Regions from separate parts of the Rhizobium sp. 768_B6_N1_8 genome, predicted to be linked through region 2. Evidence: predicted binding sites of a transcription regulator. Region 2 holds the regulator's gene; each other region holds the start of a gene.
The links. The regulator PhoB, encoded in region 2, activates phosphate uptake and scavenging genes when phosphate is short. The targets are predictions, from matches to a motif close to TGTCATNNANCTGTCAT.
Positions count from the first base shown of each region.

Region 1: the regulator PhoB is predicted to act here: its motif matches at 2,622-2,638, upstream of phnF (phosphonate metabolism transcriptional regulator PhnF).
Region 3: the regulator PhoB is predicted to act here: its motif matches at 2,684-2,700, upstream of pstS (phosphate ABC transporter substrate-binding protein PstS).
Region 4: the regulator PhoB is predicted to act here: its motif matches at 2,889-2,905, upstream of AB8B33_RS15900 (PhoX family protein).

Region 1 covers NZ_JBPWPV010000001.1:4,594,072-4,599,468, forward strand. The annotation lists gene AB8B33_RS23210 (alpha-D-ribose 1-methylphosphonate 5-phosphate C-P-lyase PhnJ) at 1-360, opposite strand, end outside; gene AB8B33_RS23215 (carbon-phosphorus lyase complex subunit PhnI) at 357-1,463, opposite strand; gene phnH (phosphonate C-P lyase system protein PhnH) at 1,468-2,076, opposite strand; gene phnG (phosphonate C-P lyase system protein PhnG) at 2,076-2,552, opposite strand; gene phnF (phosphonate metabolism transcriptional regulator PhnF) at 2,689-3,426, shown strand; gene AB8B33_RS23235 (2,3-bisphosphoglycerate-dependent phosphoglycerate mutase) at 3,492-4,127, opposite strand; gene dapB (4-hydroxy-tetrahydrodipicolinate reductase) at 4,150-4,974, opposite strand; gene AB8B33_RS23245 (ABC transporter ATP-binding protein) at 4,993-5,397, opposite strand, start outside.
Region 2 covers NZ_JBPWPV010000001.1:156,008-161,404, forward strand. The annotation lists gene pstB (phosphate ABC transporter ATP-binding protein PstB) at 1-230, shown strand, start outside; gene phoU (phosphate signaling complex protein PhoU) at 275-988, shown strand; gene phoB (phosphate regulon transcriptional regulator PhoB) at 1,120-1,803, shown strand; gene AB8B33_RS00775 (pyrroline-5-carboxylate reductase) at 2,000-2,788, opposite strand; gene AB8B33_RS00780 (GcrA family cell cycle regulator) at 3,093-3,623, opposite strand; gene AB8B33_RS00785 (aspartate aminotransferase family protein) at 4,048-5,247, shown strand; gene argF (ornithine carbamoyltransferase) at 5,293-5,397, shown strand, end outside.
Region 3 covers NZ_JBPWPV010000001.1:1,112,945-1,118,341, reverse strand. The annotation lists gene pstA (phosphate ABC transporter permease PstA) at 1-477, opposite strand, end outside; gene pstC (phosphate ABC transporter permease subunit PstC) at 480-1,457, opposite strand; gene pstS (phosphate ABC transporter substrate-binding protein PstS) at 1,546-2,568, opposite strand; gene AB8B33_RS05715 (bifunctional diguanylate cyclase/phosphodiesterase) at 2,917-5,043, opposite strand; gene AB8B33_RS05710 (cupin domain-containing protein) at 5,193-5,397, opposite strand, start outside.
Region 4 covers NZ_JBPWPV010000001.1:3,089,292-3,094,688, forward strand. The annotation lists gene AB8B33_RS15890 (HugZ family protein) at 1-249, shown strand, start outside; gene AB8B33_RS15895 (ArsR/SmtB family transcription factor) at 365-682, shown strand; gene AB8B33_RS15900 (PhoX family protein) at 826-2,799, opposite strand; gene AB8B33_RS15905 (aspartate aminotransferase family protein) at 3,047-4,375, shown strand; gene AB8B33_RS15910 (alpha/beta hydrolase family protein) at 4,515-5,397, shown strand, end outside.

The DNA of each region.
Region 1 (5,397 bases), 4.4 Mb from region 2:
AACCTGGCCGGCTCCGAGCTTTTCCTCCGGGATGCGGTGGCGCGTCTGGATGATCGTCGCGTCCTTGGTGTGGGTCGTGACGGCGACATTGGCGACCTTCTGGAAGAAGGCGCGGATGGAGACGGCGTTCGTCGTGTCGTCCGCACCCTGGTCGATGACCTTGAGAACGTCGTCAGGTCCGATGATAGCGGCCGTCACCTGCACACCGCCGGTGCCCCAGCCGTAGGGCATCGGCATTTCGCGGGAAGCAAAGGGCACCTGATAGCCGGGAATGGCGATCGCCTTCAGGATCGCCCGGCGGATCATGCGCTTGGTTTGTTCGTCGAGATAGGCGAAATTGTAGGTGGCGAGATCACTCATTCGGCGGCCTCCTTTTGGGTCTCGCCGCTGTTGCGGGCGGCTTCGAATTCGCGGCGCATGCGGCGGACGAGGTCAAGTTCAGCCTGGAAGTCCACATAGTGCGGAAGCTTCAGGTGCTCGACGAAGCCGGTCGCCTGCACATTGTCGGAATGGGAAATGACGAATTCCTCGTCCTGTGCCGGCGCGGTAATGTCCTCGCCGAGCTCTTCAGCCCGCAATGCGCGATCAACCAGCGACATGGCCATGGCCTTGCGCTCGCTCTGGCCGAAGACGAGGCCGTAGCCGCGGGTGAACTGCGGCGGAGCCTTGGCCGAACCTTTGAACTGGTTGACCATCTGGCATTCGGTGAGCTGGATCGTGCCGAGCGAGACGGTGAAGCCAAGCTCCGGCACGTCGAATTCCACCTCGACCTCGCCGATGCGGATCTCGCCGGTGAAGGGGTGGTTGCGGCCGTAACCGCGCTGCGTCGAATAGCCGAGTGCCAGCAGGAAGCCTTCGTCGCCGCGGGCAAGCGCCTGCAGGCGCAGATCGCGGGTCATCGGAAATTCCATCGGCTCGCGCGTCAGGTCGCCCGTCTCATGGTCCTCGGGAAGCTCGCCATCGTTTTCGATCAGCCCTTCCTGGCCGAGGATTTCGGAAACGCGCATGACGCGGCCGGTTTCGGCCTCGCGCTGTGCCGGCTCTTCCACCGTCTCGTCAGTAAGCAGCGTGGGATCGAGCAGGCGGTGCGTATAGTCGAAGGTCGGGCCGAGCAGCTGGCCGCCCGGGAGATCCTTGTAGGTGGCGGAGATGCGGCGCTCGATCTGCATGCCGGCCGTATTGAGCGGCCTGGAATAGCCGAAGCGCGGCAGCGTCGTGCGGTAGGCGCGCAGCAGGAAGATCGCCTCGATCATGTCGCCGCGCGACTGGCGCACGGCAAGTGCGGCGAGCGTGCGGTCATAGAGCGAGGCTTCGGCCATGACGCGGTCGACGGCGAGCGCCAGCTGTTCGACGATCTGCTCGATGCCGATCGCCGGCACGGAGCGGTCGCCGCGCCGGCGGTCGGCGAGCAGGCGGTGGGCATTGGCGATGGCGGCCTCGCCACCCTTGACGGCAACATACATGAGCTCAGATCTCCGTTGCTGTAATCTTGGTGGTGCGCGGCAGGCAGAGGAAACGCTTGCCCGCCGTCAGCACGATGTCGACGCCGCGCGGAAAGAGCGCGCGGTTTTCCGTCCAGAGGCGCAGGAAAGTCTCCGGCAGGCCGACAGGCGCGATCTCGGTCACGCTCTGAATGCCCGGCCCCATCAGCGCCAGGCGGCGGCCGCCTTCGAGGTCGGCAAGTTCGATCACGACCGTCGTCGAACGATCAGGGTATTCCTGTGTACCGGCGGCAAAGAGGCCGAAGGTGGAAAGCGCCGTGCCTGCTTCGATGAAGGCGAAACGCGCTTCGGCCTTTTCGGCGGTCAGCGGCGCGCCGGTGTGGAAGCTCAGCCATTCGGGAATTGCGGACTTCGCGAGCCCCGCGGAAAGCCAGACGGGGGTATCGTGGTCACAGAGCGTCAGGCCGATTGCGCTGGCGGCGATGCCGAGCAGCGCGGGCGGCGCGACGTCGGGCGCGACAGACTGGATCGTGCCGGGCCGGGCCATGCCGTCCATCAGCATCTTGAACACGCTCTGGGCCTGGAAGACCGGCTCGGTGAAGCCGCCGGTCAGAACATCGGTCTTGAGGCTCATCAGTTGTCTCCCCGCACCATGGTGAAGAAGTCGACGCGGGTCGCGGCCGTTTCCTCAGCCTTGCGATTGATGTCATCGGCGATCCGCTGGGCGATCGGCAAAAGCAGCTTTTCTTCGACGAAGCCCTTGGTGGCTTCCTCCTGCCAGAGCGCATCGAAGATCGCGGAAAGTCGCGCCTTCTCGCGGTCGGTGCCAAGCGCCTGGGCATGGCCGACGGAACCTGAGGCAAGGCGCACCGTTGCGCGCGTCACCGTCACTTCGCCGAGATTGAAGGGCGCCCCGCCGCCGCCAATGCGGCCGCGAACCATGACGAGGCCCGTCTCGGGGCCGCGCACCGGCTGCACCGCCGGCTTTTCGGCAAGCCCATCCCACGCTGCCAGTAATTCCTGTGTCTCGGCCCGGGCGAGCAGATCGACAGTGCGTTTACGCCCGTCATCCGTCCGCGCCGCAGCTTCGGTCTTCTCCGCTGCCGTCATCATCTTTTCCTCGAAATGTCTATTGATATAGACAACCATACAAGCTATACCTATCCCTAAATCGATGACGTGACAAGCGTGTGACACGGCACGCCCGAAAATGAGCTGGCCAGAAAATGATGAGGGCAGGGGTGGAATGGCAGGACTGAAGCAGGTGCAGCGGCAGACCGGAGTGGCGCTCTGGCGGCAGATTGCAGACAGGATCCGCGAGGCGATCAGCAGCGGCGCCTATGACGAAACGGGCATGGTGCCGCCGGAAACCGTTCTGGCGCTGCAGTTCGGCGTCAACAGGCACACGGTCCGCAGCGCGCTGGCTGCATTGGCGCAGGAAGGCATCGTGCGTGCGGTGCAGGGCCGCGGCACGCTGATCGAGCGTAAGGAGCGCCTGAATTTTCCGATCAGCCGCCGTACCCGTTTCACCGACGGTATCAGAGATCAGGCGCGAGAAACCCGCGCTCTCCTGCTTGGCCACGCGGAAGAGGCGGCGAATTCTGAGGTGGCTCGCTGGTTGCGGATCGAACAGGGCATGCCCGTGATCCGGCTGGAAACGGTGCGGGAGGCGGATAAGCGGCCTGTCTCGCGTGGGACGAGCTGGTTCCCGGCCGCACGCTTTGCCGGCATCGGCGAGGCCTACCGGAAGACGGAGTCCATCACCAAGGCTTTTGCGGTGCTCGGCCTGTCGGACTATGTGCGCGCCACGACGGAGATCACCGCCGCTCACGCCGATTCCGGCGATATTGCCGATCTTGAGCTGACGCCGGGCGCCGTCCTGCTGATCACCAAGGCGATGAACACCGATCTGGAGGGCGTGCCGGTGCAATATTCGATCAGCCGTTTTGCTGCCGACCGCGTCCAATTCACCATCGAAAACTGAAAACGGTAAAACTGAAAAGGCCGGGCATGAGCCCGGCCTCCAGCTTTATCCGTGTCTGATTGCGATCAGTGCGCGTTCGACATGTCGCCGAGCACTTCCTTGGAAGCGACGGTGGAATCTGCCTTCAGCTTGTAGACCATCGGCACGCCGGTCGCCAGATTGAGCGACAGAACCTGTTCGCGGCTGAGCTTGTCGAGAACCATGACCAGCGAGCGCAGCGAATTGCCGTGCGCGGCAACCAGCACCTTTTCGCCGCGCAGGACGCGCGGAAGGATTTCCGTCAGATAGTAAGGCCAGACGCGGGCGCCGGTGTCGCGCAGGCTTTCGCCGCCCGGAGGCGGAACGTCGTAGGAGCGGCGCCAGATATGCACCTGCTCCTCGCCCCACTTGGCGCGGGCATCGTCCTTGTTGAGACCGGAGAGATCGCCATAGTCGCGCTCGTTGAGCGCCTGGTCGCGGATCGTCTCGAGGTCCGGCTGGCCGACCTTGTCGAGGATCAGCGTCAGCGTGTGCTGAGCGCGGACCAGCACGGATGTGAAGGCGATGTCGAATTTGATGCCATAGTCGGCAAGTGCCTCACCGCCGGTATTGGCTTCCTGGATGCCGAGTTCGGTCAGATCAGGATCCTTCCAGCCGGTGAAGAGATTTTTGAGATTCCAGTCGCTCTGGCCGTGGCGAACGAGGACGAGGGTACCGCTCATGAAAAATGCCTCCTAGAAATGATCAATGGGAAGAAAGCCCGAGAACATCGAGCATGGAATAGAGCCCCGGTTTCTTGTCGCGCGCCCAGAGTGCTGCCTTGATGGCGCCACGCGCGAAAATCGAACGGTCGGTTGCGCTGTGCGATAGGGTGACGGTTTCGCCTTCGCCGGCAAAGAGCACCGAATGCTCGCCGATGACGGAGCCGCCGCGCAGCGTCGCAAAGCCGATCGCACCCGCCTCCCGCGCGCCCGTATGGCCGTCGCGCACGCGCACCGATTTTGCGGCAAGATCGACAGCGCGGCCCTTTGCCGCTGCCTCGCCCAAGAGCAGCGCCGTGCCCGATGGTGCGTCGACCTTGCGCTTGTGATGCATTTCGAGAACTTCGATATCCCAGTCGGCGGGATCGAGCGCTTGTGCTGCCTGCTGCACGAGAACGCTGAGCAGGTTGACGCCGAGGCTCATATTGCCCGACTTGACCACGCGCGCATGGCGCGCGGCAGCGGCAATCCTGACATTGTCCTCGTCGGAGCAGCCGGTCGTTCCGACCACGTGGACGATGCGTGCCTGCGCGGCAAGACCGGCAAATTCGATGGAGCCGGCGGGCGAGGTGAAGTCCAACACGCCCTCGGCATGCAGGAAGGCCGCCAGCGGATCGTCGCCGATGATGATGCCGTTGGCACCAAGACCGGCGATTTCACCAGCATCCTTGCCGACGAAGGGCGAGCCCGGCCGCGCGACCGCTGCATGCAGTGTTGCGCCGTCGATGGAATGGATGAGACGGATGAGCGTCTGTCCCATGCGCCCTGCCGCTCCGACCACAACCAGTTTCATCGCAGCGTCGCTCATGTCAGTCCGTCATCCCGATCAGTATGAATCAGAAGCCGAAGGCCTCTGCAGATTGTTGAGGCGAGCGTAAAGTCCGTCGCTGACCTTCGCAAGCGTCTCGTGATTGCCTTCTTCGACGACGCGGCCCTGCTGCATCACGATGATCTTGTCGGCGCGCACCACGGTCGAAAGCCGGTGGGCGATAACGACGACGGTGCGGCCGGTCATGGCTTCGTCGAGCGCCTTCTGCACGGCTGCTTCCGATTCCGTATCGAGCGCCGAGGTCGCCTCGTCGAGAAGCAGGATCGGCGCGTTGCGCACCAAAGCGCGGGCGATCGACAGCCGCTGGCGCTGGCCGCCGGACAATGTCACGCCGTTTTCGCCGACGGGCGTATCATAGCCCTGTGACTGCGCGACGATGAAGTCATGCGCATAGGCAAGCCG
Region 2 (5,397 bases):
CGGCGCTCGACCCGATCGCGACTGCCAAGGTCGAAGAGCTGATCCATGAGCTGCGTGAAAACTACACCATCGTCATCGTGACGCATTCCATGCAGCAGGCCGCGCGCGTATCACAGCGTACGGCCATGTTCCACCTCGGCAACCTGGTCGAGGAAAACGACACCGACAAGATGTTCACCAATCCCGACGATCCGCGCACCCAGGACTATATCATGGGCCGGTTCGGCTGATTTTGGCGATGTGAAGCCTTCCCGATTTTCGAGGACAAAGCCCCATGGCATCGACACATATTTTTTCCGCTTACGATGACGATCTGAAATTCCTGTCCCGGCGCATTTCCGAGATGGGTGGTCTTGCCGAACAGATGGTCGGCGAGGCCGTCCGTGCGCTGGTCAACGGCGACACTGCGCTCGCCCAGAAGGTCATTTCCGACGACGTGATCCTTGATCACGCGGAACGCGAAATCAACGACAAGGCGATCGTCACGATCGCCCGTCGCCAGCCGATGGCCTCCGACCTTCGCGAGATCATGGGTTCGATCCGCATCGCCGCCGACCTCGAGCGTGTCGGCGACCTCGGCAAGAACACCGCAAAGCGCGTCATCGCCGTCCAGAGCACCGGCGTTCCGCGCAAGCTCGCCCGCGGTCTCGAGCATCTCTCCGAACTGGCGCTCGTCCAGCTCAAGGAAGTGCTCGACGTCTATACGACGCGTTCTGCGGACAAGGCCAAGTCCATCCGCGAGCGCGACGACGAGATCGACGCGATGTACACCTCGCTGTTCCGCGAACTCCTCACCTACATGATGGAAGATCCGCGCAACATCACGAGCTGCACGCATCTTCTCTTCTGCGCCAAGAACATCGAGCGCATCGGCGACCATGCGACCAACATCGCTGAGACGATCTATTACATGGCAACCGGCGCCCAGCCGGAGGGTGAGCGTCCGAAGGACGACAGCTCCAATACCGTCGGTGCGGTGACGGAGTAATCCGGACCTGCCAATTGCGTGCGCGCCCTGCGCTGGGGCGCGCAAAGGTCGCAGCCAATTCCAAGTTTCTGCATGGTCCGTTGCTTAAATCACCCCCGGTTTAAGGATCATGCATTAGGAGACTGACACGCATGATCCCAAGAGTTGCAGTTGTTGAAGATGAAGAGGCGCTGAGTGTGCTTCTCCGCTACAACCTCGAGGCTGAAGGTTTCGAGGTGGATACGATCCTCCGTGGCGACGAGGCCGAAATCCGGCTTCAGGAGCGCACGCCGGACCTGCTCATCCTTGACTGGATGCTGCCGGGCGTTTCCGGCATCGAACTCTGCCGCCGGCTGCGCATGCGGCCGGAGACCGAGCGCCTGCCGATCATCATGCTGACGGCACGCGGCGAAGAGAGCGAACGCGTTCGCGGTCTCTCGACCGGCGCGGACGACTATGTCGTCAAGCCCTTCTCCACGCCGGAACTCGTTGCCCGCGTCAAGGCGATGCTGCGACGCGCCCGTCCGGAGGTTCTCTCCACCGTTCTGAAGTGTGGTGATATCGAGCTCGATCGCGAAACCCATCGCGTTCATCGCAAGAGCCGCGAAGTGCGCCTCGGCCCGACCGAATTCCGCCTGCTCGAATTCCTGATGTCGTCGCCGGGCAGGGTCTTCTCCCGCTCGCAGCTTCTGGATGGCGTCTGGGGCCACGATATCTACGTGGACGAACGTACCGTCGACGTCCATGTCGGGCGCCTGCGTAAGGCGCTGAACTTCTCCAACATGCAGGATGTCATCCGCACCGTCCGCGGCGCGGGATATTCCATGGAAGCCTGATCCGAGTGATCGGAGGTCCAGACGGGTCGCTCGCTTGCCGGGCGGCCCGTTTGCTTATCTGGTGTCCTTCTGAAGAAACAGCGATGGGTAGGCCCGCCCTGTCCGTCGAGCTTGAAGCGACCTGTCTCGGCGAAGCACAGCTTCTTCTGGAAGCCGACACTAGGCGCCGAAAGCGAACTTCAAGAGGGTTTGCTTTCTACAGACGAATGCGTGCAAGAACTCGATCAAGAGCCTTTTGCAGAGCCACAGCGCCACCGAAATCGCGAAAGTCTTCGAGCACCTGTTCATTCAATCCGCCCTTGGTCGAATGCTCGCCGATGAGTTCATCAAAACTCGCGACAGGTTTCGAACGGGCAGCATGGGCGAGGCCGGAAAACAATTGACGGAGGTAGGCGTCGCCAGCCGTTCTCGAAAGCCCTTGGCTCTGCAGCCAGGTCGACGTCGCGTCCAGGATGCCGAAATAGGTGGCCATCAGGCAGCTCGCCACCGCGAGAAGTTCGAACTCAGGTCTGTTTTCAACCTGGATCGCCGTTCCGAGCGCCGAAAAGAGGGCGTGGGAAACCTCGTCGGGCGGGTAGATCGCAGTCGCGCCCTGAAGATCTGCGATGAACGGAAGTGGAATTGCCAGGCTCAGGCGAACTGGCTGATCGATCCACGCCAGCAGTTGATCCATTGGCGTGGCCGCGACGAAGCTGATGACATGGTGGCCCGGCCGAAATCGGAGCGAGCGGATGACCTCCTCGGCAATTTGCGGCCTCACCGCCACAAATACGAGATCGGATCGGTCGAGAACATCCTGGTTCCCCAAAGCGATCGACACATTCCGGTTTGCCGCCGCAAGGCGGGCGGCGACGCTTGCGCTGCGCGGTGACAGCACGATCGGTGTGTCGCGAAACGCTGTCTTGCCCAATCCGGTGACGACGGCCTCGGTAATCGTGCCCGTCCCGACGAACCCCATTGTCATCCGCTTTGGATCGATCTCCATTGGCACCCCTGACCGACTGTTTGCGCCGTGCTACTCCACGAGAATACCGCATCTGCATCAGAAAATCGCGTTACAGCGCCATGACCACCGTTCCATGCCAGCCTGGGGCTGAAACACATCGGTGGTGTTGGCCACGTAACTTCGCATTGTCAGGCATGGTGAACGACCGGCAGAGATCGGCCTCCGGCAGATAGTCGTGGTCAGGAGCGGTTTTCCAGTCCTCCTGTGCCGGCTAAAAAAATCACCCCTCCGCGCATAGGCGAGGAGGGGTGATGGTACGTTGCGTCTGTTGGAAGATCGCGGGTCAGGCGACCCGGACAGCCTTGCGGCGTTCGCTGACCGGCTGGTAGGCGAGGCGCTGGTGATAGTTGCAATAGGGCGAGGAATCCGGGGAGTCGCAGCCGCAGAAGTAGAAGTCGTCCTTCAGCGGATCGCCGACCGGCCACTTGCAGGTGCGCTCCGTCAGTTCCGTCAGGCCAAGGCGGCGTGAAATCGGCACGACCACATTCTTGGCCGGCACGTATTCCATTTCCTCGACCGTTTCGATCTCGATCTCTTCCTTCAGCATCGTTGCGCCCTGCTGGCGGGTAACGGTGCGGGTGGTGATGCGAGACGCATAGTTCGGGGCGCGCGGAGCCGACGTATTGCGCTTCGTTGCGCGCGCAGCGGTTGCCGTGCCGCCGGCCTTGGCGCGGCCGGGAAGACTGAGCCGGTGAACCTTGCCGATAACAGCGTTTCTACTCACTCCGCCAAGCTGCGCAGCGATCTGGCTGGCGCTCAGCCCCTCTGACCAAAGCTTCTTGAGCTTCTCGACACGCTCGTCTGTCCAGTTCATTGCCCTGTCTCCACCTTTCGCGTTGGTGATGGCAGAATCCCTCACCGTTGCCTCGGAAGTCTCCGAAGCAAGAAACGCCTGATCAATTTTGGTGACTAGTTCCGCCGCATGCAGTCTAGTAATTGAACTTTAACCTAGTGTGAGCCTGACTCTGTGACAAGAGTCGCGTGAATCCGATGAATCCGAATTCGGGGTTTTCCCCAACTTGCTTCCCCGGAGAGTCATTTCTGCAACATTAGCTGTTGATAGACCTGCAAGTCTGATTTGAGGCTTGACGCATGTGCTAAATCCTCAGTTTTGTTGACATTGCAGTGCGAAAAGTAAATAGTGCTTCCTGCCGCCGCAAGGCGGCATTTTTGATTTTTCGGGCCTGGTTTTCTTAGCCGGAGTCCGTTGCCTTAGAGCCTGACCAGGAGATTGCGCCATGGCTGAAGCCTCGCCGCTTTATGATACCTATTCTCGTGCCCCGCTGCGGTTCGAGCGAGGCGAGGGCGTGTGGCTGATCACCGAAACGGGCGAGCGATATCTGGATTTCGGCGCGGGCGTTGCCGTTACCTCCGTGGGGCATGGCAATCCGCACGTTGTGGCCGCTCTCAAGGATCAGGCCGACAAGGTCTGGCATCTCTCCAATATTTATGAAGTGCCGGGGCAGGAGAAGCTCGCCAAGCGTCTGACGGATGCCACTTTCGCCGACAAGGTGTTCTTCACCAATTCAGGCGCCGAGGCTCTCGAATGCGCCATCAAGACTGCGCGCCGCTATCAGTTCTCCAAGGGGCATCCGGAGCGCTTCCACATCATCACCTTCGATGGCGCCTTCCACGGCCGTACGCTGGCGACCATCGCCGCCGGCGGCCAGGAGAAATATCTCGAAGGTTTCGGCCCGAAGACCCCTGGTTTCGATCAGGTGCCCTTTGGCGATGTCGAGGCTGTCCGTGCCGCTATTACCGACAAGACCGCCGGCATCCTCATCGAGCCGGTGCAGGGCGAGGGCGGTGTCCGCCCAGCAACGTCCGAATTCATGAAAGCGCTCCGCCAGCTCTGCGATGAGCATGGCCTGCTGCTGATCCTCGACGAGGTGCAGACCGGCGTCGGCCGTACCGGCAAGCTCTTCGCTCATGAATGGTCGGGTATAACGCCCGACATCATGGCGGTTGCCAAGGGCATCGGCGGCGGCTTTCCGCTCGGCGCCTGCCTTGCGACGGCAGAGGCCGCTTCCGGCATGAAGGCGGGCACGCATGGTTCCACCTATGGCGGCAACCCGCTGGCCATGGCTGTCGGTAACGCGGTGCTCGATGTCATCCTGGCCGAGGGCTTCCTGCAGCATGTGCGTGATGTCACTCTCGTCTTCCGCCAGGGCCTTGCATCGCTCAAGGATCGCTATCCCGACGTGATCGAAGATATCAGGGGCGAAGGGCTGTTGCTCGGCGTCAAGGCTGCCATTCCCTCGGCAGAGCTGCTGAAGGAAATCCGCGCAGCCCATCTTCTGGCGATCCCGGCAGGCGATAATGTCATCCGCCTGCTGCCGCCGCTGGTCGTAACCGCCGAGGAGGCGCGCGAGGGTCTTTCCCGTCTCGAACGCGCTGCCGAAAACATCCGTGCCGCCAAGGTCAAGAAGACCGCTTGATAGGACAATGCCCCGCCCGCTGGCGGGCGTAGCAGGTAACGAACAATGGCTTCCCCCAAACACTTCCTCGATCTTTCCGCCGTCACCGGATCCGACCTCAGAACCATCATGGACGATGCCAAGCTGCGAAAGCAGGCTTTTAAGGCCGGC
Region 3 (5,397 bases), 960 kb from region 2:
GCGCACCACGACCGGCAGGAAGATGAAGGCGAGCGCGATGCCGCCGGCAAAGCCGGAGAAGCGTGAGGTCGGACGGACGACCACTTCATAGACGAACAAGCCGATGATGATCGACGGCGCAGAGAGCAGGATATCGTTGACGAAGCGGATGGCCTCGCCGAGCTTCTTGCCGCGGGCGAATTCCGACAGGTAGGTGCCGGCGAGCACGCCGATCGGTGTACCGATCACAACGGCGAGAACGACCATCAGCAGGCTGCCCATGAACGCGTTGGCGAGACCGCCGCCGTCTTCGCCGGGCGGCGGTGTCATTTCCGTGAGAAGGCTGGGGCTCAGCGCAGACAGACCGTGGACCAGCGTCGTCCAGAGTATCCACACCAGAAAGACCAGGCCGAGTACGGTGGCGATGCCGCAGAGCGTCAGCGCGATTGCGCTGCCGATCTGGCGGCGGCGGTAGAGGGAGCCCGAATAGGTAGCCATGATTATTCCCCCCTCTGCTTTGCCATACGCACCAGCATGAGTTTGGCGGCCGCCAGAACGATGAAGGTGACAACGAAGAGGATGAGGCCAAGTGCTGCCAGCGACGACCGGTAGAGGTCGTCCGAAGCCTCGGCAAACTCATTGGCGAGCGTCGCGGCAATCGAGGTGCCGGGCTCCATCAGCGACACGGCAATGTTATGGGTGTTGCCGAGGACGAAGGTGACCGCCATGGTCTCGCCGAGCGCGCGGCCGAGACCAAGGAAGATGCCACCGACAACGGCAGTGCGGGTGTGCGGAATGACGATGTCGCGCACCACTTCCCACTTTGTCGAACCAAGCGCATAGGCCGATTCCTTCAGCTGCGCGGGGACGACTAGGAAGACGTCACGCATGACCGACGAGATGAAGGGGATGATCATGATCGCCAGCACGATGCCTGAGGTCAGCATGCCGATGCCGAGCGGGGCACCCGAAAACAGCGCACCGATCAGCGGGATCGGACCCAGCCAGTCGATGAGCACCGGCTGGATGTAATCCGACATGAACGGAGCAAAGGTGAAAAGACCCCACATGCCGTAAATGATCGAGGGGATGCCGGCGAGAAGCTCGATGGCACCGCCGATCGGTCCGCGGATGGAGCGCGGCGCAACTTCGGTAATGAAAACCGCGATGCCGAGGCTAACGGGAACGCCGATGATCATGGCGAGTGCCGAGGTGACCAGCGTGCCGTAGATCGGCACGAGACCTGCGAATTGCTGAGCAACCGGATCCCATTCGGTGCCGGTCAGGAAGCCGAAGCCGAAGGTGCGGAAGGCAAGAAGCCCGCCCATGGCCATGGAGATCGCCGCTGCCAGCAGAGCGGCGAGAACAAACAGGCCGCAGCCCAAAACTATCCAATAAAAAATCCGATCGCCTGCGGCGCCGTCGCGGCGCTTCACGCCCGCGGTGTCGGCGGGCAGCGATGCCAATGCTTCGCTCATATCCGTACGCTCTGCTGCTTTGAGGGGGTGTCAAAGGCATTCGGGGCAGAAAGCTTGGCTTTCCGCCCCGACCGCAGTTTCGTCAGGATCAGCTCTTGAAAGAGGCCGTCCAGTAATCTTCGATCTGCTTCACGAGCGTGTCCGGAAGCGGAACGTAATCGAGCGAGGAAGCTTCCTTCTGGCCCTTTTCGAGAGCCCACTTGAAGAAGGAGAAAGCAGCCTTGGAGCGTTCAGCGTCCTTCGGCTCCTTGTACATGATGGCCCAGGTGGTTGCCGTGATCGGCCAGGCCTTTTCGCCCGGAGCGTTGGTCATGATCAGGTAGAAGTCCTGAGCCTTGCCCCATTCTGCGCTTGCAGCGGCAGCCGAGAAGCTTTCAGCGTTCGGCTTCGGATACTGGCCGGCAGCGTTCTGGATGAGAACGTAGGGCAGCTTGTTCTGCAGGGCGTAGGCGTATTCGACGTAACCGATCGAGTCCTTGACGCGGGTAACGTAAGCAGCAACGCCTTCGTTGCCCTTGCCGCCGATGCCGACCGGCCAGTTAACGGCAGTGCCTTCACCAACCTTCGACTTCCAGTCCGGGTTTACCTTGGAGAAGAAGTTGGTCCAGTTGAAGGAGGTGCCCGAGCCGTCCGAACGGTGAACAACTGCGATCTGGCTGTCGGGCAGCTTCAGGCCCGGGTTCAGATCGGCGATGGCCTTGTCGTTCCACTTGGTGACGTTGCCGAGGTAAATGTCAGCGAGGACCTTGCCGGAGAGCTTCAGTTCGCCTGATTTGATGCCCTTGACGTTGATGACGGGAACGATGCCGCCGACAACGAGCGGGAACTGGCCAAAGCCGCCAGCCGTCAGATCTTCCGGCTTGAGCGGGGCGTCGGAAGCGCCGAAGTCAACCGTTGCAGCCTTGATCTGGGCGATACCGCCGCCCGAACCGATCGACTGGTAGTTCAGCTTGTCGCCGGTTTCCTTGTTGTAGTCTGCCGACCACTTCGAAAGAACCGGATAGACGAAGGTCGAACCAGCGCCGGTAATATCGGCAGCGGAGGCCGAGACTGCCAGAGCGGCAACCAGGCCGGCGCCGAGGCAGGCCGAAAGAAGTTTCTTGGTGAGCATTTGCGACTCTTCCCTGATGGAACGAAAGGACGACGAGGCTCGGCGCCATGGAGGGGGTGTCCACTGTCAGGGGCGCTGAATTTCCTCGTCACGGGAAGGCGGCTAGGCGTCTATTATTACAGTTTGATGACAGTTTGTGACGGGTGACATGAAATGCAACGCTGTGCATAAGTCGCTGAAGTCACTGACTTTCCTAGTGAATCGCGCGCTGACAAAGCCTTCGTAAATGAGGTGCGGCCCTATTGCCGCAGGGCTGCGGTCGATTGCCGCAGCAATGCGTGAAAATGTCGTTTTCAGACGCCAAAATGCTCCGAGGACCGGACGACCACCCGAGTGTGCTGCCGCAATCTATGCGGCAAGCTCTTGAAGCTTGCTGGATATCTCGAGTGCCGACATAGGTTTTCCGATCAGATAGCCCTGCAGCTGGTCGCAGCCGGCCTCACGCAGGATCGCCGCCTGGCGCGTATTCTCGATACCTTCAGCTGTCACGGGAATCTGCAGAGCGGTCGCCAGGGAGATGGTGGCTCTCAGAACATCGGCGCCATTCGAGGCTTGGTCGAGAGCGGATACGAGCGAACGGTCGATCTTCATGCGATCAAACCCGAACTGCCGCAATGCGCCGATGCTTGCATAGCCGCAGCCAAAGTCATCAAGCGCGAATTTTATACCGACCTGTTTGAGGTGATCTATCGACCTGCGGGCCTGTTCCGGATTTGTCATCAGGACGCCTTCCGTGATCTCCAATGTCAAACGCTTCGGATCGAAATCGAGCTCCTGCAGAAGCGAGATCACTTCGGCGGCGAATTCCGGATTGCAGAGTTGGACCGGCGAAACGTTCACCGACAATGACAGGCCAGGCCAGTTCTTGGCATGCCCGATCGATGTTTTCAGCATATGAGCGCCGAGCGCATCGATGAGGCCGCACCTTTCGGCGAGCGGGATGAAAATCTCAGGGCTTATGTTCCCTGTTGGAACTCGCCAACGCGCTAGCGCTTCAAGACCAGTAACAGCACCTGTCGCAGCAGAGACGAGAGGCTGGAAAAAGGCTTCGATCGCACCATTGCTAATGGCGCTCTTCAACAAAGCTTCCATTTCGGCGACCCTCTGGCGTTCCAGATCCAGCTCCGGGTCGTATTCGATCGCCCGGCCTCTGCCGTTTGCCTTGGCACGATAGAGCGCCATATCCGCCCTGCGGAGAAGCTCCAAAGGCGGTACGTCTCCGTCACGTGCGGCAGCTCCGATGCTTGCGCCAACTTCGATCGTTCGCCCTTCGATTTTGAAGGGCTCGGTGAACAGCGCCAGAATAGTCTCTTCTATCTCCCCACGCGCGGCGGTTCCAATCTGCACCAGCGCAAACTCGTCGCCTCCCAGCCGGGCGGCCGCAACGACTTCAGGGTGACAGGCGATCAGGGCGTTCGAGACGATCCGGATCAGGTCATCCCCTACCGCATGCCCCCAGGCGTCGTTGACAGCCTTGAATCCATCGAGATCGACCAGATAGAGCCGGGGTGGCGCAACATCGGTATCTTCCAGCTCTTCCAGCAGTGCGAGAAGCCCGTGCCTGTTCAACAGGCCGCTCAGGCTATCGTGGTTCGCTTCGAAAATCGCCGCTTGCGCCAATTGGCGCAGGCGGCGCGCCTCTGCTGCACCCACCAGCAGAACACCACCCAGAAACATCGCAAGGATGATGACAGCAGCCGCGACGTAAGGATAGACTTCGTGAAACACGGCGGTTCCGGGCGCTTTGCTGGGCCAGACAAGATGGCCTATGACGCCACCTCCTATGTCCGTGATCGGTGTGTTCAGCAGGCCCGACTCGGGCGCGGCGGCGAGGCGCAGCCCTTCGAGTTCATGCTCGTCCGAAAAAGTGTCGAGAACCTCCGACGTGAGATCCTTGTAGAGGCTCAGCACACTCAGCTTCGGAAGCTCGCCTTCTGCGGTGAAAGGCTGGATTGCCTGTGACACGATCAGCGCGATGCCCGTTTCGGTTCGGATGAAATTGACCACCGGCGCCTGTCCGGATTCAGCAGCTTTGTCGATCTGCTGGTAAAAAGCTTCGCCGAAAGAAGCACTAGGCTGGAAGGGCTTGCCTTTGGCATATGCGGAGATGACCGAAGAGCGGTCGGGGCCGATCACGACCGCGCCGTCATAGAGCGGATAATCCGCTGTGGTCTTGCCCCAGTTCTCATAGGCCCAATCCGTGGCGTCAGGAGATGAGATCGCTTTATAGGCATCATCCCATACGGCGTTGTCCGTGGTTGTCGCGCTCAAACGATTGGCAAAGGCCGAGATCGCTGCACGGGCAGCGCGCGTGGCCCTGGCATCATCGATCTTGTTTGCAGACCGGTTCATCGTGGCGACGACATGGGCCATGAGGCCCGTCAGCACGAGAGCGACGACGAGGAAGAAGATGGTTGTCGCAATGATGGAAGACGTTTGGGTTCGAACGTGCCTACCTGCAAGATTCGACGACATGCCAATCCCGAAAAGATGAATTGCAAGGCCATGTCTATGGTGACGGCAGGAGACATCATGTCCGCAATGCGCTGCAGATAAGATCTATCATTTGATGATGTAGACACTATTAACGAGAATGATCAAAAGCCATCCATCCGGGCAGCTTTTTAGACCTTGATCACATAATCCTTGCGAGTCGTTTCAACGACTTCCCAGGTTCCTTTAAAGCCTGGCCTGAGGATTATCCGGTCGCCCGCCTTCAGATGAACCGGCTCACCGCCATCCTCGGTCACGATCGAATGGCCGGAGAGCAGGCTGAAATATTCCCACTCCTCATAGACGATCCGCCACTTGCCAGGCGTTGCCTCCCAG
Region 4 (5,397 bases), 2.9 Mb from region 2:
GATCACATCGCTGAAAAAGCTGACGCCGCAGTGCAAGATTTAGTAGCGCGCCATCCGGACCTCATGTTAGCGCTGACATCCAGGCTGAAGGCACCTGAAGCGGGTCCCTGGCGCATATGTGGGGTCGATTCCGAAGGTTTTGATATGATTTCAGGTGACTTATTGATGCGTTGCGAGTTCGACATACCCGCTGAGGACTTAGATCACATTTGTTCAAACATATCTAAAATAGCATACCTGATACCTTAAATTTAGGTATATACAATCTTCGAGCCCAATTGCTAGTTTTCGCCGTCAGTCAAAGAACCGTCTGACGGCCTGTGCCTGTACGGATGATGTACGTTTCGCATTAGGAAGAAAAAATATGGAAACCTCTGATTTGGCCGAGCACACCAATGTGGCGGCAGCTTTATTATCGGCCATGGCCAACCCCAAGCGTTTGCTGATCCTCACCAGCCTGGTAAAGGGAGAAGTGCCTGTCGGCGTTCTCGCCACCCAGGTCGGCCTGAGCCAGTCGGCCCTCTCCCAGCATCTGTCGAAATTGCGCGCTCAGAAGCTGGTCAAGACCCGTCGTGATGCACAGACGATCTACTATTCCAGCAACTCCGAGCCGGTCATGAAGATCCTCGCGACGCTGGAGGATATCTACGTGGCTCAGAACCGGAGCAGGTCTGCAGCCTGATGTCAGCGCTGACATGATGTCAGTCTGAGCAGCGTTCCAGGGAAATGCTTCCGCGGGCGCCGCTTAACGATTTTCAGCACGTAAAACCTTTGGGACCGGCAATTCGCAAGAATTGCCGGTCCCGTCTGTGTCAGAACGACAGGTTAGCTGCCCACCACTCCGTTGCTAGCGCGCGTCAGCACGACGAGCGACGGACGCGCCGGCACACCCGGCTTGAAGTCCGGCCAGTTAGTGCCGGCATCTTCCATTGAGGTCGCATCCTCGTTATCGGCCATGCGCAATTCACCCGGATGCTGGACCGAGAGGAAGACACTGGAGCCGTCCGAGGTAAAGGTCGGCGAGCAGGTCTCCGAACCGACAGGCGCGATATAGATGAGCTTCGGCAAAGCGCGGCCCGAACCCTCCGTATCCATCACATAGACGGAATCGGCGATGCCCTCAGGCGGCGGGCCGTCGGTGGTCACCCAAAGGCGGCCTGCTGGATCCACGGCAAGGTTATCGGGGTCGGTGAACCAGCCGGCCGAGGTGGTCGCCGGGTGGAACATCGCCTGGTCTTCGGGCTTGGCCGGATCGCCGCAGAGCACGAAGACGTCCCACTTGAAGCTCTCAGCGGCGTAATCGGGCTTATCAGGACCGCCTGGCGTTACAAGCTCCAGCAGATGCCCATGCGGGTTGGGGCCACGTGGATTGGCAACGTTGACCTGTTCCTTCTCGTCGTCCCCCTGGCCCTTCGGCAAGCGATCCTCGTTTTCGGTCATCGCCACATAGAGCTTGCCGGTGCCGGGATGCGGGATGAAGCCCTCCGGCCCGTCCATCGGCGTCGCACCAACAAGGTCGGCGGCAGTGCGGGTGGCGAGAACCACGTCTGCCTGCGTCTTGAAGCCGGCTTCCGCCGTCAGCGGGCCTTCGCCGGCGATCAGCGGGATCCAGCGCATCGTGCCGTCGCTTTCGAACTTGGCGACAGACAGCGTGCCGTGATCGAGCAGATCCTTGTTGGCGGCGCGATCGTTGGGGTTCCACGGATCGCGGGTGACGAAGCGGTAGATATATTCGAAATCGTCGTCATCGCCCATGAAGACCACGACGCGGCCGTCAGGCGCGACGCAACATTGCGCGCCTTCATGTGTCATGCGGCCGAGCGAGGTGCGCTTGACCGGCTTTGCCGTCGGATCGAAGGGATCGATTTCGACGACCCAGTCGAAACGCATCCACTCGTTCGACTCTTCCTCGAACTTGAAGCGCGGCTCGACGCGGCTGACGGAATAGATGTCGTTCTCATCCTCGTCCCAACCCTGGCGCTCGACCAGTTCCTGGTTCGGCAACTTGGTATAGTCGCCGGCAAAAACATCCATCGCGCCTTCTTCGCCTGAGAGCATCGTGCCCCAGGGTGTGATGCCGCCATTGCAGTTCGAGATCGTGCCGAAGACAACCGTGCCGGTCGGATCGGCCTTGGTCTTGAGCCGGTCGTCGCCGGCAGCCGGGCCGGAAATGCCGATCTCCGTACTCATGTGGATGCGGCGGTTATACTTGCCGTCCTTGACCACGTGCCATTGATTGCCATCCTTGCGCACTTCGAAAACGGATACGCCGACAGCAGCCATGACGGCGCGGATTTGATCCTCGGTCGTCTTCTCGCGGTAGTTGTCAGCGGTCAGGCCCGGGAACATCAGAAAGGGCGTCGCATATTCATGGCTGACGACCATCAGGCCGTGATCGGAGCTCTTTTCGCCCCACGGCAGCGGCAGGAACTGCGTGAAGTCATTGTTGTAGCCAAACTGGCGCTCGGCCGCCTTGCCATTCAGCTTGGCGACATCGAATTCCGGGCTGTCGGTAAAGAGAGCGTCGCCCCAGCGAATGAGGATCTGGCGCTCGTAACCATCAGGCCAATGGTCGGCGGTGTCGCGCACGCGCTTCAGTTCGGGGAAAGTAAGGGTCGACTCGGCAGCTTCTGCCCTCGTTGCTTCGAGCGCCGGCGCAAAAGCAGCCGCACCCATGGCGGCGATGAAGCCCTTGAGAACGGTACGGCGACGAACGCCTTCTTCGAGAATGGTGCCGTAGCTCGGCGCAAATGCACGCCGCGGATTGGGACGCGGTCTGGTTTTCTGGCGGTCCGTCATGACTACCTCCGGTAAAAATGGTTGAATTTCAAGGAAATGAATGAAATGCCCTCGGCCATTGCGGCCATCGATTTTTGTAGCAATGCCGGGCGAAGGATTGATGACGCCCGAAGTGTCCGGCAACGGCAGACAGCGGCGCTTCTTCGGCTTGACGCCTTGCCGGGCGCTGATAATTTGACCGGGCAGTAAAAATAAACGGCACCAAGCCTTGAACGGGAACGGCCTCCCCAACGGCCAGGAGAACAGCATGTCCAACCGCCTGAATGCAACGCCAAACGACCTTCGCGCCTTTTGGATGCCCTTTACCGCAAATCGCCAGTTCAAGAAGGAACCGCGCCTCTTCGTGAGCGCCAAGGATATGTACTACCAGACCCATGACGGGCGTCAGGTTCTGGACGGTACGGCTGGCCTCTGGTGCGTGAATGCCGGCCACTGCCGCCCGAAGATCACCGAGGCGATCAGCGAACAGGCCGGCGAACTCGATTACGCCCCGGCCTTCCAGCTCGGTCATCCCAAGGCTTTCGAACTCGCCAACCGCCTGGTCGACATCGCGCCTGAGGGCTTGGACCATGTCCTCTTCACCAATTCCGGTTCGGAATCGGTGGAAACGGCGCTCAAGGTGGCGCTCGCCTATCATCGCGTGAAGGGCAATGGCTCACGCTTCCGCCTGATCGGCCGCGAACGCGGCTATCACGGCGTCAATTTCGGCGGCATCTCGGTCGGCGGCATCGTCACCAACCGCAAGATGTTCGGCACGCTGCTGACCGGCGTCGATCACATGCCGCATACCCACCTGCCCGGCAAGAACAACTTCACCCGCGGCGAACCCGAAATTGGCGGCGATATCGCCACCGAACTCGAGCGCATCGTCACTCTGCACGATGCATCCACGGTCGCCGCCGTGATCGTCGAACCGGTTGCGGGTTCGACCGGCGTTCTCATCCCGCCGAAGGGCTATCTGCAGAAGCTGCGCGAGATCTGCACCAAGCATGGCATCCTGCTGATCTTCGATGAAGTCATCACCGGCTTCGGCCGTCTGGGCGCTCCCTTCGCTGCTCAGTACTACGATGTGAAGCCCGACATCATCACCACCGCCAAGGGCCTAACCAACGGCGTCATCCCGATGGGTGCTGTCTTCGTGACCTCGGAAATCCATGATGCCTTCATGAATGGCCCCGAGCACATGATCGAGTTCTTCCACGGCTATACCTATTCCGGTAACCCGATCGCCTCGGCCGCAGCTCTTGCAACGCTCGACACCTACAAGGAAGAGGACCTGCTGACCCGCGCAGCCGAACTCTCCGACTACTGGGCCGACGCGCTGCATTCGCTGAAGGATTGCCCCAATGTCATCGACATCAGAAACACCGGCCTTATCGGCGCCATCGAACTCGACCCGATCGCCGGTGAGCCGACCAAGCGGGCCTTCACGGCCTTCCTCAAGGCTTACGAAAGCGGCCTGCTGATCCGCACGACAGGCGACATCATCGCTCTCTCACCGCCGCTGATCATCGAGAAGAAGCACATCGACGAACTCTTCGGCAAGCTGCGTACGATCCTGCAGAACAACATCTGAGCTCGATCGTCCCGATTGAATTCAAGGGCGAGGCTTCGGCCTCGCCCTTTCTTTTGATATCGGCGACCTCGATCGCGTTATCGGTCTCCAGCCTCAGGGATTTCCTCCAGACAGGGCAAATCAACCCAATGGAGATCCCATGCCAAGACTCGCCTTTGTCCTCCCTCTGCTCCTGCTGCTGGTATCAGCAGCACATGCCGGAACCGGGTTCCGCCAAACCACCCTGCCCGGCAAAAACGCCGATCGCTCGATGCATGTCAGCATCTGGTATCCGACCGCGTCTGACGCCACACCCGTCCTTCTCGGCGAAACACCGGCCTTCGTCGGCCAACCTGTCATCAAGGACGCCGAACCCGTGGCCGGCCCGCATCCGCTGGTCGTCCTCTCCCATGGTTATGGCGGCAGCTGGCGCAACCTCGCCTGGCTTGCGGCCGACCTCGTTGACGCGGGCTATGTCGTCGCCGCACCCGATCATCCCGGCACGACCACACTCGACATGCGAAAGCCCGATGCCGTTAAACTGTGGAAGCGCCCTGGCGACCTCAGCCGCACGATCGATGCGCTGCTCGACAATCCCGATCTGACGGGCGGCGTGGCATCCGATCGGATTGCCGCCATCGGCCATTCGCTCGGCGGCTGGACGGTCGTCGAACTGGCGGGCGGCCGCTTCGACGCGGCCAAGGTGACGAAGAATTGCATGGCTGAATTCAGCGCGATCTATTGCAAGATATTCGAGGCGCTCGGCATCGGACGCGATGCGGCTTCCAACGCGGCGATGGCCGCCGATCTCGGTGATGCAAGAATTCGTGCCGCGGTGACGCTCGACCTCGGACCTGGCCGCGGGCTGACACCGGAGAGCCTTGCGGCAATCCATATCCCTCTCATGGTGCTGGGTGCTGCGGCGGATGTCGATGCGGAGACGGCAACCGAGGCGGACATAGCCGCCACCAACAAGGATTCCGGCTACCTTGCCCGCTATCTGCCGCCAGCGACCACCACCTACAGCCTTATCCCCGGATCGC